2 regions of the Leclercia sp. G3L genome follow, and region 1 is predicted to be linked to the other one. Evidence: predicted binding sites of a transcription regulator. Region 1 holds the regulator's gene; the other holds the start of a gene.
The links. The regulator Fur, encoded in region 1, represses iron uptake genes when iron is present. The targets are predictions, from matches to a motif close to ATAATAATGAGAACNACTATCAA.
Positions count from the first base shown of each region.

Region 1 (7,716 bases):
TACACCGTGATGTCCAAGCGTAAGCTGAACCTGCTGGTGACCGACAAGCACGTTGAAGGCTGGGATGACCCGCGTATGCCGACCATTTCCGGTCTGCGTCGTCGTGGCTATACCGCCGCCTCCATCCGTGAGTTCTGCAAACGCATTGGCGTGACCAAGCAGGACAACACCATTGAGATGGCGTCACTGGAATCCTGTATCCGCGAAGATCTGAACGAAAATGCCCCGCGCGCCATGGCGGTTATCGATCCGGTTAAACTGGTTATCGAAAACTATCCGCAGGGCGAAAGCGAGCTGGTGACCATGCCAAATCATCCGAGCAAACCGGAGATGGGCAGCCGTGATGTGCCGTTCAGCGCCGAGATCTGGATCGATCGCGCCGACTTCCGTGAAGAAGCCAACAAGCAGTACAAACGTCTGGTGATGGGCAAAGAGGTGCGTCTGCGTAATGCCTACGTGATCAAAGCCGAACGCGTCGAGAAAGATGCTGAAGGCAATATCACCACCATCTTCTGCACCTACGATGCTGAGACCCTGAGCAAGGATCCGGCCGACGGTCGCAAGGTGAAGGGCGTTATTCACTGGGTGAGCGCGGCACATGCGCTGCCGGTTGAAATCCGCCTGTACGATCGTCTGTTCAGCGTGCCAAACCCGGGTGCCGCAGAGGACTTCCTGGAAGTGATTAACCAGGATTCACTGGTGATCAAGCAGGGCTTTGCCGAGCCGTCCCTGAAAGCTGCCGTTGCTGGTCACGCGTATCAGTTCGAGCGTGAAGGCTACTTCTGCCTCGACAGCCGCTATGCTACTGCCGACAAACTGGTATTTAACCGTACCGTCGGTCTGCGTGATACTTGGGCTAAAGCGGGCGAGTAATCCCTTTCTCCTTTTGAAAAACGCCGCGTATGCGGCGTTTTTTTTGCCTGACCATTATGCCCTTAACCCTTTAAATCTTCGCGTTGCGAATTAATTATATTTTTTAAAACGGTTTACTTTCTCTTCCCTTTCGCAAATTAACCGTCATCGATACCAGATGCGCTGTTTAATTATTATTAATTAAAAATAAATCGCTCATTCTGAATATTATTTTAAATAAATATTCTTCCCCATTGGCTTTGTTACAAACCGCAACCAAATATGTGCGCTTTGTCATAATCCTGACTTTTGATCGCTGAAAAGCATTGATAATTCGCGTCGCGAAAAATAGTCTAAGGACAGGAGATGTAAGCGGGTATTTCCGGTTGCCTCCACTTTTTACTTTTTTGTTTTTCGCCGTTTAAGGCGCTTTTAATACGTCAAAGAGGATTAATTATGCGTACGTTTAGTGGCAAACGTAGTGCGCTTGCGCTGGCTATCGCCGGTGTTACAGCAATGTCAGGCTGGATGGTTTCTCCGAAAGCCCAGGCCGAAGGATTCATCGATGATTCAACCCTCACGGGCGGTGTCTATTACTGGCAGCGTGAACGTGACCGCAAAGATGTCGATGCAGACAAATATAAAACCAACCTGGCTCACTCCACCTGGAACGCCAACCTTGATTTCCAGTCCGGCTATGCCGCCGATATGTTTGGTCTTGATCTGGCTGCGTTCACTGCTATCGAAATGGCGGAAAACGGCGACAGCGGCCACCCGAACGAAATTGCCTTCTCCTCCAGCAATAAAGCCTATAAAGAGGACTGGTCCGGTGATAAGAGCGGGATCAGCCTGTACAAAGCGGCAGCAAAATTCAAATACGGCCCGGCCTGGGCACGCGGTGGCTGGCTTCAGCCAACCGGTCAAACCCTGCTAGCGCCGCACTGGAGCTTTATGCCGGGTACCTATCAGGGTGCCGAAGCCGGAGCCAACTTTGACTACGGCGATAGCGGTGCGTTGAGTTTCTCTTACATGTGGACCAACGAGTATAAAGCGCCGTGGCACCTCGAGATGGACAAGTTCTATCAGAATGACAGAAAAACCCGCGTCGACTATCTCCACTCCTTCGGCGCGAAGTACGATTTCAAAAATAACCTGATTCTGGAAGCCGCATTTGGCCAGGCTGAAGGCTTCATCGATCAGTACTTTGCCAAAGCCAGCTACAAGCTTGATATCGTGGGCGGCCCGCTCTCTACCACCTATCAGTTCTACGGCACGCGTGATAAAGCCGACAGCGGCACCGTAAACGATATTTACGACGGTACGGCCTGGCTGCAGGCGCTAACGTTGGGCTACAAGGTCGGTCAGGTCGATTTACGTCTGGAAGGAACTTACGTCAAGGCTGAAGGCCAGCAGGGCTACTTCCTGCAGCGTATGACCCCAACCTACGCGTCATCCAACGGTCGTCTGGACGTATGGTGGGATAACCGCTCCGACTTTAACGCCAACGGCGAAAAGGCGGTCTTCTTCGGGGCCATGTATGACCTGAGTAACTTGAACCTGGCGGGCTGGAGCGTCGGCGCGTCTTATGTCTACGCCTGGGATGCGAAACCGGCAGACTGGTTAATCAACAGCGCCGGTCAGCGTGAAGATATCGCCTCCAACAAGATCAAGGAATCTGCCTACAACCTGGATGCGATCTACACCCTGCAGGATGGGCGCGCAAAAGGGACCATGTTCAAACTGCACTTCACGCAGTATGACAACCACTCCGATATTCCAAGCTACGGCGGCGGCTACGGCAACATCTTCCAGGATGAGCGTGACGTGAAGTTCATGGTTATCGCCCCGTTCACCATCTTCTGATGACAATCCGGGCGGGGGCGCTCCCCGCCTGACTGGAGACCTCTATGCTGAAAAAAATCGTACTGGTCGCGGTGCTGGCATCAGGACTGGCCGCCTGCGCACAACCACAGACCCAGAAAGAAGATACCCGTCTGAAAGAGGCCTACAGCGCGTGCATCAATACCGCTGAAGGTTCGCCAGAAAAGATCGAAGCCTGTCAAAGCGTGCTGGACGTGCTGCGCCAGGAGAAGGCGCACGAACAGTTTGCGGCCCAGGAAACCGTCCGGGTGGCGGATTACCAGGCCTGTATCCAGGCGCGTAAAACGGGTAACAATCAGGACGTGACCAAAAACTGCGATAAAATCTGGCAGGAAATCCGCAGTAATAACGCGAAGTAATCAGCTGTTTGCCATGCCCGGTGGCGCTATGCTTACCGGGCCTACGGGTAATTTCACCCTTGTAGGCCCGTGTAAGCGCAGCGCCACCGGGCTTTTTTACAGGATGGCAGGCAAAAAAAAGCCAACCGTCAGGTTGGCTCAGAGTCTATGCAGAGATTACTTCGCGTCGTGCGCGTGGTCATCTTCGCGGCAGTCGCCTTCGGCACAGTGGCCATACAGGTACAGACTGTGGTTGGTCAGACGAATGCCATGACGTGCGGCAATTTCGCGCTGACGTAATTCGATGGAGTCATCGCTGAATTCGATCACTTTGCCGCAGTCGAGGCAAATCAGGTGATCGTGGTGGTGCTGCTGCGTCAGTTCAAATACGGATTTACCGCCTTCGAAATTATGACGCGTAACGATGCCTGCATCGTCGAACTGGTTCAGTACACGGTAAACGGTAGCCAGACCAATTTCTTCGCCCATGTCGATCAGACGCTTGTATAAGTCTTCCGCACTGACATGATGGTTATCCGGACCCTGAAGTACTTCCAGGATTTTTAACCGTGGAAGCGTGACTTTCAGTCCGGCCTTCTTTAATGCGGTGTTGTTGTCAGTCATGCGGAATCTGTCCTGTTGCTAAACGATTCACTTCTAAAGAAGAAGTGACAGAAAATGCACCTGGGATAATGCGTCTCATTATAGAACTGCCATGACGTAATGAAAACTGCAAGTCTCAAGTAAAGTATGCTTATAAAAACGTGGTACCGCCAACAAAGTTGTTACAAGGTTCCCCGTTTACTCCTGGATCATTGTACAGGTATGGCAGCGAAAGTTAAAAATTTGTAGCAATTATTTTGATTGGAATTACCTATCGATGCGGCGCAACTTTAGCGTTGCGCCGCGACATCATCAGGCGTTGAGGATGGCGTCGAGGTGCAGCTCTTCGCGGATCTGTTTAACCCATTTGTCCACGCGTTCAGCGGTCAGTTCTGGCTGGCGATCTTCGTCGATGGCGAGACCGACAAAGTTGTTGTCGTCGGCCAGACCTTTAGAAGCTTCGAAGTGGTAACCGGCGGTTGGCCAGTGACCGACAATCACCGCGCCGCGTGGCTCAATGATGTCGCGAATGGTGCCGAGGGCGTCGCAGAAGTACTCTGCGTAATCTTCCTGATCGCCGCAGCCGAACAGGGCAACCAGCTTGCCGTTGAAGTCGATCTCTTCCAGAGACGGGAAGAAGTCGTCCCAGTCACACTGCGCTTCACCGTAATACCAGGTCGGGATGCCCAGCAGCAGAATATCGTAACCTTCGATATCTTCTTTGCTGCTTTTCGCAATGTCATGCACATCGGCAACGTCTTTACCTAACTGTTTTTGAATGTTTTTTGCGATGTTTTCGGTGTTACCCGTGTCGCTGCCGAAAAAAATGCCGATGATTGCCATGAGTAAAATAACCTCTTGATACTTAATGGTATGGTGGCGCAATTTAGCCACGGATAAGGGCAATCATAGCAGAACAGAGAAGCCTGCGGAAACTGCTATCACGCAGGACTGCACTCTGTGCTACATGAAAGCAACAAGAAGGGGGGTTTTCTGACTTACGCTTTGCCGTGCCATTCCCCGAGCTGCGAAATCAGCATCTCTTCGATAAGCTCACTGCGGCTGATCTCACGAGCATTCGCCAGCTCATTCAGCGCATCGACGGCTTCAGCATTCAGTTTCAGCTCGACGCGTTTAAGCCCACGACTTTTATCGCGTTTAAGCTGATTGCGCTTATTAATGCGCAGCTGTTCATCACGCGAAAGCGGATTGGTTTTCGGTCGTCCCGGGCGACGCTCATTCGCGAACAGATCTATTGTCGTGCGGTCCGTGTGTTCTTTGGCCATGATTCTGAGACTTCGGGGGAAACAAGACACCCTGCTAATGCCCGGGCGATAAGCGCGCCATCATACATCACCGAAAACGGCACGCCAACGACTGGAGGCCTGCCGGCGACCAGTCGCTCTCTTTTTAATCAATTATTGATGTCAGCGAGGTAACGGCGGATAGCGCGCAGCACCGCGTCAGGTTTTTCAGCATGAACCCAGTGTCCGGCTCCGGCAATGACATGCGCTTTGGCCTGAGGGAATTGCGCCAGCAGCGCATCGCGGTACGCTTCGGTGACATACGGGGAATTGCCGCCAGTGATGAACAGGGTAGAGTGCGGCCACGCCGGGACCGCCTGCCAGCCGACGATCTGGTCATACTGATCCCACAGTACGGGCACGTTGAAGCGCCACTCGCCGTCAACGAAGGATTTCAGCAGGAACTGCACCACGCCTTCTTCATCCAGATGTTCACGCATCAGCGCCGCGGCCTGCTGGCGGGTGCTGACGCCGGCGTCCGTGACGGCGTTAATGGCGGCGAAGATCTCATCGTGGCGACGGACGTCATAATCCACAGGCGCGACGTCGATCGCTACCAGGCCGGCAATTCGCTCTGGCGCAATTGCCGTCAGCGCCATCACCGCTTTGCCGCCCATTGAGTGACCAATCAGGATCGCCTTTTCAATCTTGTGTTCATCCAGCGTATCCAGCAGATCCTGAGCCATATCGGCGTAGGTCATCTGCGGCGAGCGCGGCGACAGACCGTGGTTGCGCATATCCACCTGCAGCAGCGCGTGGTCGGTCACCAGATCCCGTGCCAGCACGCCAAGGTTATCCAGGCTGCCAAACAGGCCATGCACCAGGACGATGGGAGAATTATTGTGCGGCGATTGTGCAGATTGCGCTCGGGTATTCAATTTCATGGCAAAGTTCTTTTTTTACGTATGTCAGGTTAGGGTATCATGTTGACCATTCTGCCGCCCGGCTGCAAGGAAACAGTTAAATCTGACTTTTGCCGCCATTCTGGCTTGACGCTATCCGCTGTTGGGTTTTGACCTTATACTCCCAACGACTTGTATTCAGATAAGATATCGCACTGGATTAAGATGAAAACAATCGAAGTTGATGACGAGCTTTATCAGTATATCGCCAGCCAGACGCGGCACATTGGTGAGAGCGCGTCCGACATTTTACGGCGCATGCTGAAAATTGCCGCCGCCTCGCAGTCTGCCGCTCCGGCCATCAAAGAGACGCGCCAGCCAGCTGCTGTCGCGCAGGAAAAGCCGCTGTCGCCGGTAAAAGACAAAGTGCGTGCGATGCGCGAATTGCTGCTTTCTGACGAATACGCTGAGCAGAAGAAAGCAGTTAACCGCTTTATGCTGGTGCTGACTACACTCTATTCACTGGATAACAACGCGTTCGCCGACGCGACTGAGTCACTTCATGGTCGCACCCGCGTCTATTTCGCGGCTGATGAGCAAACGCTGTTACAGAATGGCAATCAAACTAAGCCCAAGCACCTGCCTGGTACACCGTACTGGGTGATCACCAATACCAATACCGGACGCAAGCGCAGCATGATCGAACATATCATGCAATCCATGCAGTTCCCGGCGGAATTGACTGATAAGGTTTGCGGCACTATCTAACCCTTGCATCAGAAGGACCAGGCAATGGCAAATCACAATCGTGCGGGTCAACCTGCACAACAGAGCGATTTGATTAACGTCGCCCAGCTTACCGCGCAGTACTACGTGCTGAAGCCGGAAGTGGGTAACGCAGAACACGCAGTGAAGTTTGGTACATCCGGGCACCGCGGCAGTGCGGTACGCCACAGCTTTAACGAGCCGCATATTCTGGCCATTGCTCAGGCCATCGCGGAAGAGCGCGCCAAAAATGGCATCACCGGTCCGTGCTACGTGGGTAAAGATACCCACGCCCTGTCAGAGCCTGCCTTTATTTCCGTACTGGAAGTGCTGGCGGCCAACGGCGTGGACGTCGTGATTCAGGAAAACAATGGCTATACGCCGACCCCTGCGGTCTCTAACGCCATTCTGGTGCATAACCAGAAAGGCGGCGCGCAGGCGGATGGTATTGTGATCACGCCATCCCACAACCCGCCGGAAGATGGCGGCATCAAATACAATCCACCGAACGGCGGCCCGGCTGATACCAACGTCACCAAAGTGGTGGAAGATCGTGCCAACGCCCTGCTGGCCGACGGCCTGAATGGCGTGAAGCGCATTTCCCTGGACGAGGCGATGGCCTCCGGCCACGTGAAAGAGCAGGATCTGGTGCAGCCGTTCGTTGAAGGGCTGGCGGATATCGTCGACATGGCGGCGATCCAGAAAGCCGGTCTGAAGCTGGGCGTTGACCCGCTCGGCGGTTCCGGTATCGAATACTGGAAACGTATTGCCGAGCACTACAAGCTGGATCTGACCATCGTTAACGATCACGTCGATCAGACCTTCCGCTTTATGCACCTCGATAAAGACGGCGCGATCCGTATGGACTGCTCCTCCGAGTGTGCGATGGCCGGCCTGCTGGCGCTGCGCGACAAGTTTGACCTCGCCTTCGCCAACGACCCGGATTACGACCGTCACGGCATCGTCACCCCGGCTGGCCTGATGAACCCGAACCACTATCTGGCGGTAGCGATCAACTACCTGTTCCAGCACCGTCCACAGTGGGGCGCAGAGGTTGCCGTGGGTAAAACCCTGGTCTCCTCCGCCATGATCGACCGCGTGGTTAACGACCTGGGCCGCAAGCTGGTGGAA
Region 1 covers NZ_CP088265.1:4,664,611-4,672,326, reverse strand. The annotation lists gene glnS (glutamine--tRNA ligase) at 1-873, shown strand, start outside; gene chiP (chitoporin) at 1,309-2,715, shown strand; gene chiQ (ChiQ/YbfN family lipoprotein) at 2,760-3,092, shown strand; gene fur (ferric iron uptake transcriptional regulator) at 3,249-3,695, opposite strand; gene fldA (flavodoxin FldA) at 3,987-4,517, opposite strand; gene ybfE (LexA regulated protein) at 4,673-4,960, opposite strand; gene ybfF (esterase) at 5,089-5,862, opposite strand; gene seqA (replication initiation negative regulator SeqA) at 6,046-6,588, shown strand; gene pgm (phosphoglucomutase (alpha-D-glucose-1,6-bisphosphate-dependent)) at 6,613-7,716, shown strand, end outside.

Region 2 (7,716 bases), 1.4 Mb from region 1:
ATACGCTGGAAAGCGCGCTGGAAAATATCGTGCGTAACGCCCTGCGCTACTCGCATACCAAAATCGAGGTGGCGTTCTCGGTGGATAAAGACGGTATCACCATCAACGTCGATGACGATGGTCCTGGCGTGAGCCCGGAAGATCGCGAGCAGATTTTCCGTCCGTTCTATCGTACCGATGAGGCACGCGACAGGGAATCTGGCGGTACCGGGCTGGGCCTGGCGATTGTCGAAACCGCCATTCAGCAGCACCGCGGCTGGGTGAAAGCCGACGACAGCCCGCTGGGCGGATTACGGTTAACGCTCTGGTTGCCGTTGTACAAACGATCGTAGCTATTGTGCCGGGTGGCGGCTTCGCCTTACCCGGCCTACCTTCCCCATAATCTCCGGGAATTATCCTCGATCTTGTTGCTAATTCGCCGCTTCTGCATGGTTCTTGTCCAGCTGGTCGATAGCCCCGCCGCCGACAGCAGGCGGCGGTACTGGTCATCGTCAAAGGGCATGTGCCAGGCGATGGCGCAGGCGTCATGCACCGACACATCGCTCAGGCGGGAGACCAACGTCAGCGGCGCATCAGCCGAAACCTGCCCTGCCAGCACCACGCGATAGAGCCAGCCGGTTTTCGCTGCGTTCTGTAACTGCGTGGCCATGTCGTTAATGCCGAAATGGAAGTTGAGTTTGAAGCACGGGGAGCGCGGCTGGGTCACCTGGATCAGGGCGTCGCCCCAGCGAAAGATATCCCCGATAAAGACGTTCTTCTCCGTCAGCCCCTCAGTGGAGAGGTTTTCGCCGAACGCCGGCGCGACAAAAAGCCCGGCCTGGGCAGGATATTCGCTCGCCCAGTGCTGATAATGCTCGCGCGGATAGTGGCACAGCGCCCGATCCGGCCCGCCGTGGATTTTCTTCTCCGCCTGCTCATCTCCCGTCAGACCCAGCTCGGTTAACGTCAGTTCCCCGTCAACCTGCAGTTTGGCAATCGCGCTCGGGCGGCTACCGTCATAGTCCCTTATTTTTCCGGTGAATACATTAACGGGATAGTTCATCGCGGCTCCTTGTGCAGATTGTGGGTATAAAAAAAGCGAGTCATCAGACTCGCTTCTCACAGGCGGCTTTGCAACCTTATTTTTTAGCGGCGAAACGTGCTGCTGCTTCGTCCCAGTTCACCACGTCCCAGAAGGCTTTGATGTAGTCCGGGCGACGGTTCTGGAATTTCAGGTAGTAAGCGTGTTCCCACACGTCCAGGCCCACGATTGGGAAGCCAGACGCGCCAGAAATTGCTTCGCCCATCAGCGGGGAATCCTGGTTCGCGGTAGAAACCACAGCCAGTTTGTCGCCTTTCAGTACCAGCCACGCCCAGCCAGAGCCGAAACGGGTCGCAGCGGCTTTTTCAAACTCAGCTTTGAAGTTATCAACGGAGCCGAAGTCGCGCTCGATAGCGGATTTCAGGTCACCCTGCAGGGTGGTGCCGGTTTTCAGGCCTTTCCAGAAGAAGCTGTGGTTAGCGTGGCCGCCAGCGTTGTTACGCAGTACGGTTTTCTTGTCAGCTGGCAGTTGATCCAGTTTGGTGATCAGCTCTTCAGCAGGCAGGCTGGCGAACTCTGGCAGGCTTTCCAGCGCCGCGTTGGCGTTGTTAACGTAAGTCTGGTGGTGTTTGGTGTGATGGATCTCCATCGTCTGCTTGTCGAAATGCGGCTCAAGGGCGTCGTAAGCGTACGGCAGGGATGGCAGGGTATAGCTCATAATCATCTCCATTATAGTCGGGCGGCAAACGTGTTAATGCCGCGTAAGCAGTTGGTTCATTATAGTTAATTAAATGATATTGAAAATGTTTATCAATGCCGTAGTTTTAATAAGGTTATTCAGTTTTGATAAATAACGAATTTGTGAGTCTGCTCACGCGGTTAACGCGTTGATTGCCATTCAAAACGAAGGTGCGGCAACCTACCGAAGGTACCCAAACCGCCTAATTTTTACACTCATCAAGTCGGCGGGAAGCTACTGACTATAAAAACGATGAGGATGTAAAAATGAATCATGTGATTACGATGGGTATTTTCTGGCATTTGATAGGCGCGGCCAGTGCAGCCTGTTTCTATGCCCCGTTTAAAAAGGTTAAAGGCTGGTCATGGGAAACCATGTGGTCCGTTGGCGGTACCGTGTCATGGCTGATTTTACCCTGGACCATTAGCGCCATGCTGCTCCCGGATTTCTGGGGTTACTTCTCTTCCTTCAGCGCCTCCACCCTGCTGCCGGTGTTTCTGTTTGGCGCCATGTGGGGCATCGGCAACATCAACTACGGCCTGACCATGCGCTACCTTGGCATGTCGATGGGTATCGGCATCGCGATCGGCATTACGCTGATTGTCGGCACCCTGATGACGCCGATCCTCAACGGCAACTTCGACGTGCTGATCAACACCGAAGGCGGCCGTATGACGCTGTTGGGGGTGCTGGTGGCGGTGATCGGCGTGGGTATTGTCACCCGCGCAGGTCAGTTGAAAGAGCGCAAAATGGGCATCAAGGCAGAGGACTTCAACCTGAAGAAAGGCCTGGTGCTGGCGGTCATGTGCGGCATCTTCTCAGCGGGGATGTCGTTTGCGATGAACGCCGCCAAACCGATGCATGAAGCCGCAGCCGCGCTGGGGGTCGATCCGCTGTACGTCGCTCTGCCAAGCTACGTGGTGATCATGGGCGGCGGCGCGCTGGTTAACCTCGGCTTCTGCTTTATTCGTCTGGCCAAAGTGAAAGATCTGTCGGTAAAAGCGGATTTCTCACTGGCAAAATCGCTGATCGTCACCAACGTGCTGCTCTCGGCGCTCGGCGGCCTGATGTGGTATCTGCAGTTCTTCTTCTACGCCTGGGGCCACGCCAGCATTCCGGCGCAGTATGACTACATGAGCTGGATGCTGCACATGAGCTTCTACGTGCTCTACGGCGGGCTGGTGGGCTTGATCCTGAAGGAGTGGAACAACGCCGGGCGTCGTCCGGTGGGCGTGCTGAGCCTGGGCTGCGTGGTGATTATTATCGCGGCCAACATTGTCGGCCTTGGCATGGCAAACTGATTACGCGGCCTTTCGACTGCGATGACGCCATTGTACCGGCGTCATCGCTACCTCCCGGTTAAACACCACCGAAAAATAATTACTGTCCTCAAAGCCACAGCGCATCGCCACTTCGCTGACCATCAGCTCCGTATGCTGCAGCAGATACTGGGCGTGGCAGATGCGCAGCTGGCGCAAAAAGTGGTTTACCGTCATCCCGGTCTGGGAGCGGAACTGCTGGCGCAGGGCGCGCTCGCTGCACTGCTCCTGTTCACAAAACTTCTCCAGCACGAAGCTTTTGTTCAGGCTGCCCGCCAGGGTGGTGATCAGCTTATCGAGCAGGGCTTCCTGGGCAGTGGCTGAGGGGTTATCAGTGGCGTAACGATGGCGATTGAGGGTCATTACCAGTTGGGCGAAGAGCAGCTCCGCCATCTGGTTAGCAGCAGGATCGCTTTTCTGGCTCTCCTGCTCCAGCTGGGAGATCACCTGGCGCACCTGGGTCATGCCGTTGCTGCTTAAGCGCCAGTGCGGCGTACTCTTTGCTTCATTAAAACGGGGGATATTGGCGGCCCAGTCGACGTTGAGTTTCAGCCTTTCCGGGCAGTAAATGACGTTCTGCAACACCAGGTCGTTCACTGAGGCGTAGGAGTGTTTATCTTCGGCGCGGATGTAGAATAGATCCCCGCGGGTAATGCGGTAGGGCCGATCGTTGAGAACGTGCAAACCGTTGCCGCGCCAGACCAGCACCAGTTCACAGAACTCATGGGTGTGCTCAGCAAAGACGTTTTGCGGATAGCGATCCGCCACCGCGACGGCCTGGCCTGCGGAGGTAAAAAAATCATCTTTACGGAGAATTAACTGAGCAACCACACCATCACCTCAACGGCCAATAACCTGACATTATTAGCCTTTTTGCGGTGAAAAACGGTGACTGCCTTCGCGTTACTGAAGTGAAGCGTCCTTGCCGTGGCGAATGTCACGCGGCGACCAGTTAAACTCGCGGCGAAAAAGCGTCGAAAAGTGGTTACTGTCGCCGAAACCGCAGCGATAGGCGATATCCGTCACGCTTTCGTCGGTATGGCGCAGCAGGTGACGGGCTTTGATTAAACGCAGCCGGTTGAGATAGCGCTGGGGCGTCAGGCCGGTGTGCTGCTTAAGCTGGCGATGCAGGGTGCGCAGCGACAGGGAAAAATCATCCGCCAGCGTTTCCCAGCAGACATCCTCAGCAAAGTGATCTTCCAGCCAGGCCATCAGCTGGTTTAACCGCGCGTCGTTATTGTCCAGCCCTTCCACCAGGCTACTGCGGCGCAGCAGCACCAGTAGCTGCATAAACAACAGCTCCCGGGTGGCAATAGCGTGCGTTTCCTGACCGTCTTCGCTCTTCTCCATCTGGCTTACCAGATGACGCACCTGCTGGAGCGTGGATTGATTCACCCGCCAGTGTGACGGATAGTGCCCGTCCTTTTCCTGCGGCAGCAGCTGGTTCAGCCCGGAGAGAAACTGGAACGCGTCCGGGGAGCGGTAGAGCACATTGGTCAGGCACAGGTTGTCGGTATGTTCATACAGGTGCCTGTCATGGTCGCGCACAAAGCACACCGTGCCGCCGCTGATGGTGTACGGCTGGCCGTTAAATACGTGAATGCCCGTCCCGTGCTCAACGATAACAATCTCATGAAAATCATGATGATGCTCTGGAAACGCTGCCTGAGGGAGCCGTGGCTCAATCGCGACAGGCGAACCTCCCGCAGGAAAAAAATCCACGCTGTGTAGTACGGTCATAACGGCCCCCACCAATGAGAAATGTTCTCAAAATAGTAATTAAGGCTCTCCGGACTCACCTTAAATTTTCGGCAGCAAACCTCGCAAAAGCTGTCTGTTTTTCAAGAAACAGGCGGAAAGATCAGGAAATGCGGTAACCATCACATTGCCCACAAACCCCGCCATTACTGGAAACTGTGAACTTCCTCACGTTCATCTTTGCTTTCTTGCCAGCCGCAGATTTCGTCTGTCAGTGGCGAGAAGGTGGCTTTTTCTTCCCTTTCTTACACTCATCGCCAATGACTTAAAGAAGGACCCGACCATGACTTTTCGCCATTGTGTGGCAGTCGATTTAGGCGCATCCAGCGGCCGCGTCATGCTGGCCACCTGGGACTGTAACCAGCGCACGCTTTCGCTTCGTGAAATGCACCGTTTTGCTAACTGCCTGCAAAAGCAGGATGGCTTCGATACCTGGGATATTGACGCTCTGGAGACGGAGATCCGTACCGGCCTGGCCAACGTCTGCAATGAAGGCATTCTCATTGACAGCATTGGCATTGATACCTGGGGCGTTGACTACGTGCTGCTTAACAGCCACGGCGAGCGCGTCGGCCTGCCAGTCTCCTATCGTGATAACCGTACCGATGGCGTGATGGCGCATGCTATTGCCCAGCTTGGCAAAGAGAGCATTTACGGGCGCAGCGGCATCCAGTTCCTGCCCTTTAACACGCTGTACCAGCTGCGCGCGCTGGTTGAGCAACAGCCGGACCTGGCCGCCAGCGTGGCGCACGCGCTGCTGATCCCGGACTATTTCAGCTATCGCCTGACCGGCAATATGAATTGGGAATACACCAACGCGACCACCACCCAACTGGTTAATATCAACTCGGATAACTGGGATGAAAAGCTGCTGAACTGGACCGGCGCCTCGCCCGCCTGGTTTGGCACACCAACCCACCCGGGTAATGTGATCGGTCAGTGGCTTTGCCCGCAGGGCAATCACATTCCGGTGGTCGCGGTGGCAAGCCACGATACTGCCAGCGCGGTCATCGCCTCTCCGCTTGCCAGTAAAGACGCCGCCTATCTCTCCTCCGGTACCTGGTCGCTGATGGGCTTTGAGAGCAAGACTCCGTACACCAGCGATGCGGCAATGGCGGCGAACATCACCAATGAAGGCGGCGCCGAAGGCCGCTACCGGGTGCTGAAAAACATCATGGGCCTGTGGCTGCTGCAGCGGGTGCTGAAAGAGCAAAACATTACCGACCTGCCTGCGCTGATCGCCGAGACCGAAAAGCTGACGGCCTGCACGTTCCTGATCAACCCAAACGACGACCGCTTTATCAATCCGGCGCACATGAGCGTCGAGATCCAGGCCGCCTGCTTCGAGGCCGGACACCCGGTTCCTTCCCGCCCGGCCGAACTGGCGCGCTGCATTTTCGACAGCCTTGCCCTGCTGTATGCCGACATTCTGCACGAACTGGCTGACCTGCGCGGTAAGCCGTTCAGCCAGCTGCATATCGTGGGCGGCGGCTGCCAGAACCAGCTGCTCAACCAGCTTTGTGCCGATGCCTGCGGTATTACCGTAGTGGCGGGCCCGGTTGAGGCCTCTACCCTCGGCAATATCGGCATTCAGCTGATGACCCTGGACGAGCTGACCAGCGTGGACGATTTCCGTTCGGTGGTATCCGCGAATTACGGCCTGACCACCTTCACACCCAATCCCTGCCATGAAATTGCCCGCTACCGGGCGCAGTTTCAGCAAAAACGACTGACTAAGGAGCTTTGCGCATGACCACTCAAATTGAACAAGCCTGGGAACTGGCTAAACAGCGTTTCGCCGCCGTGGGCGTGGATGTCGAGGAGGCTCTGCGTCAGCTCGACCGTCTGCCCGTCTCTATGCACTGCTGGCAGGGCGATGACGTCGCCGGTTTTGAGAATCCGGGCGGCGCGCTGACCGGCGGTATTCAGGCCACCGGTAACTATCCGGGCAAGGCGCGTAACGCCGCCGAACTGCGGGCCGATCTGGAGCTGGCCCTGAGCCTGATCCCGGGGCCAAAACGCCTGAACCTGCACGCCATCTATCTGGAGTCCGACACGCCGGTCGATCGCAATGCCATCAAGCCGGAACATTTTAAGAACTGGGTCGAGTGGGCCAAAGCCAACAAGCTGGGGCTCGATTTTAACCCCTCCTGCTTCTCGCATCCCCTGAGCGCCGACGGCTTTACCCTCGCCCATGCCGATGACGAGATCCGTCAGTTCTGGATCGACCACGTGAAGGCCAGCCGTCGCGTGTCGGCGTACTTTGGCGAGCAGCTGGGCACCCCGTCGGTGATGAACATCTGGATCCCGGACGGGATGAAAGACATTACCGTTGACCGCCTCGCCCCGCGTCAGCGCCTGCTGGCCGCGCTGGATGAAGCGATCAGCGAAAAGCTGGACCCGGCGCACCACATCGACGCCGTGGAGAGCAAGCTGTTCGGCATTGGCGCCGAGAGCTACACCGTGGGTTCCAACGAGTTCTACATGGGCTACGCCACCAGCCGTCAGACCGCGCTGTGCCTGGATGCGGGACACTTCCATCCCACCGAAGTGATCTCCGACAAAATATCCGCCGCGATGCTGTATGTGCCGCACCTGCTGCTGCACGTCAGCCGTCCGGTGCGCTGGGACAGCGACCACGTGGTGCTGCTGGATGACGAAACCCAGGCCATCGCCAGCGAGATCGTCCGCCATGACCTGTTTGACCGGGTGCATATCGGCCTCGACTTCTTCGACGCCTCCATCAACCGCATCGCGGCCTGGGTTATCGGCACCCGCAACATGAAGAAAGCCCTGCTGCGCGCCCTGCTGGAGCCGACCTCCGAGCTGCGCGCGCTGGAAGCCGCAGGGGATTACACCGCGCGTCTGGCACTGCTGGA
Region 2 covers NZ_CP088265.1:1,243,347-1,251,062, reverse strand. The annotation lists gene cpxA (envelope stress sensor histidine kinase CpxA) at 1-332, shown strand, start outside; gene yiiM (6-hydroxyaminopurine reductase) at 368-1,042, opposite strand; gene sodA (superoxide dismutase [Mn]) at 1,119-1,739, opposite strand; gene rhaT (L-rhamnose/proton symporter RhaT) at 2,027-3,061, shown strand; gene rhaR (HTH-type transcriptional activator RhaR) at 3,062-3,910, opposite strand; gene rhaS (HTH-type transcriptional activator RhaS) at 3,983-4,819, opposite strand; gene rhaB (rhamnulokinase) at 5,121-6,590, shown strand; gene rhaA (L-rhamnose isomerase) at 6,587-7,716, shown strand, end outside.
Region 2: the regulator Fur is predicted to act here: its motif matches at 1,813-1,835, upstream of sodA (superoxide dismutase [Mn]).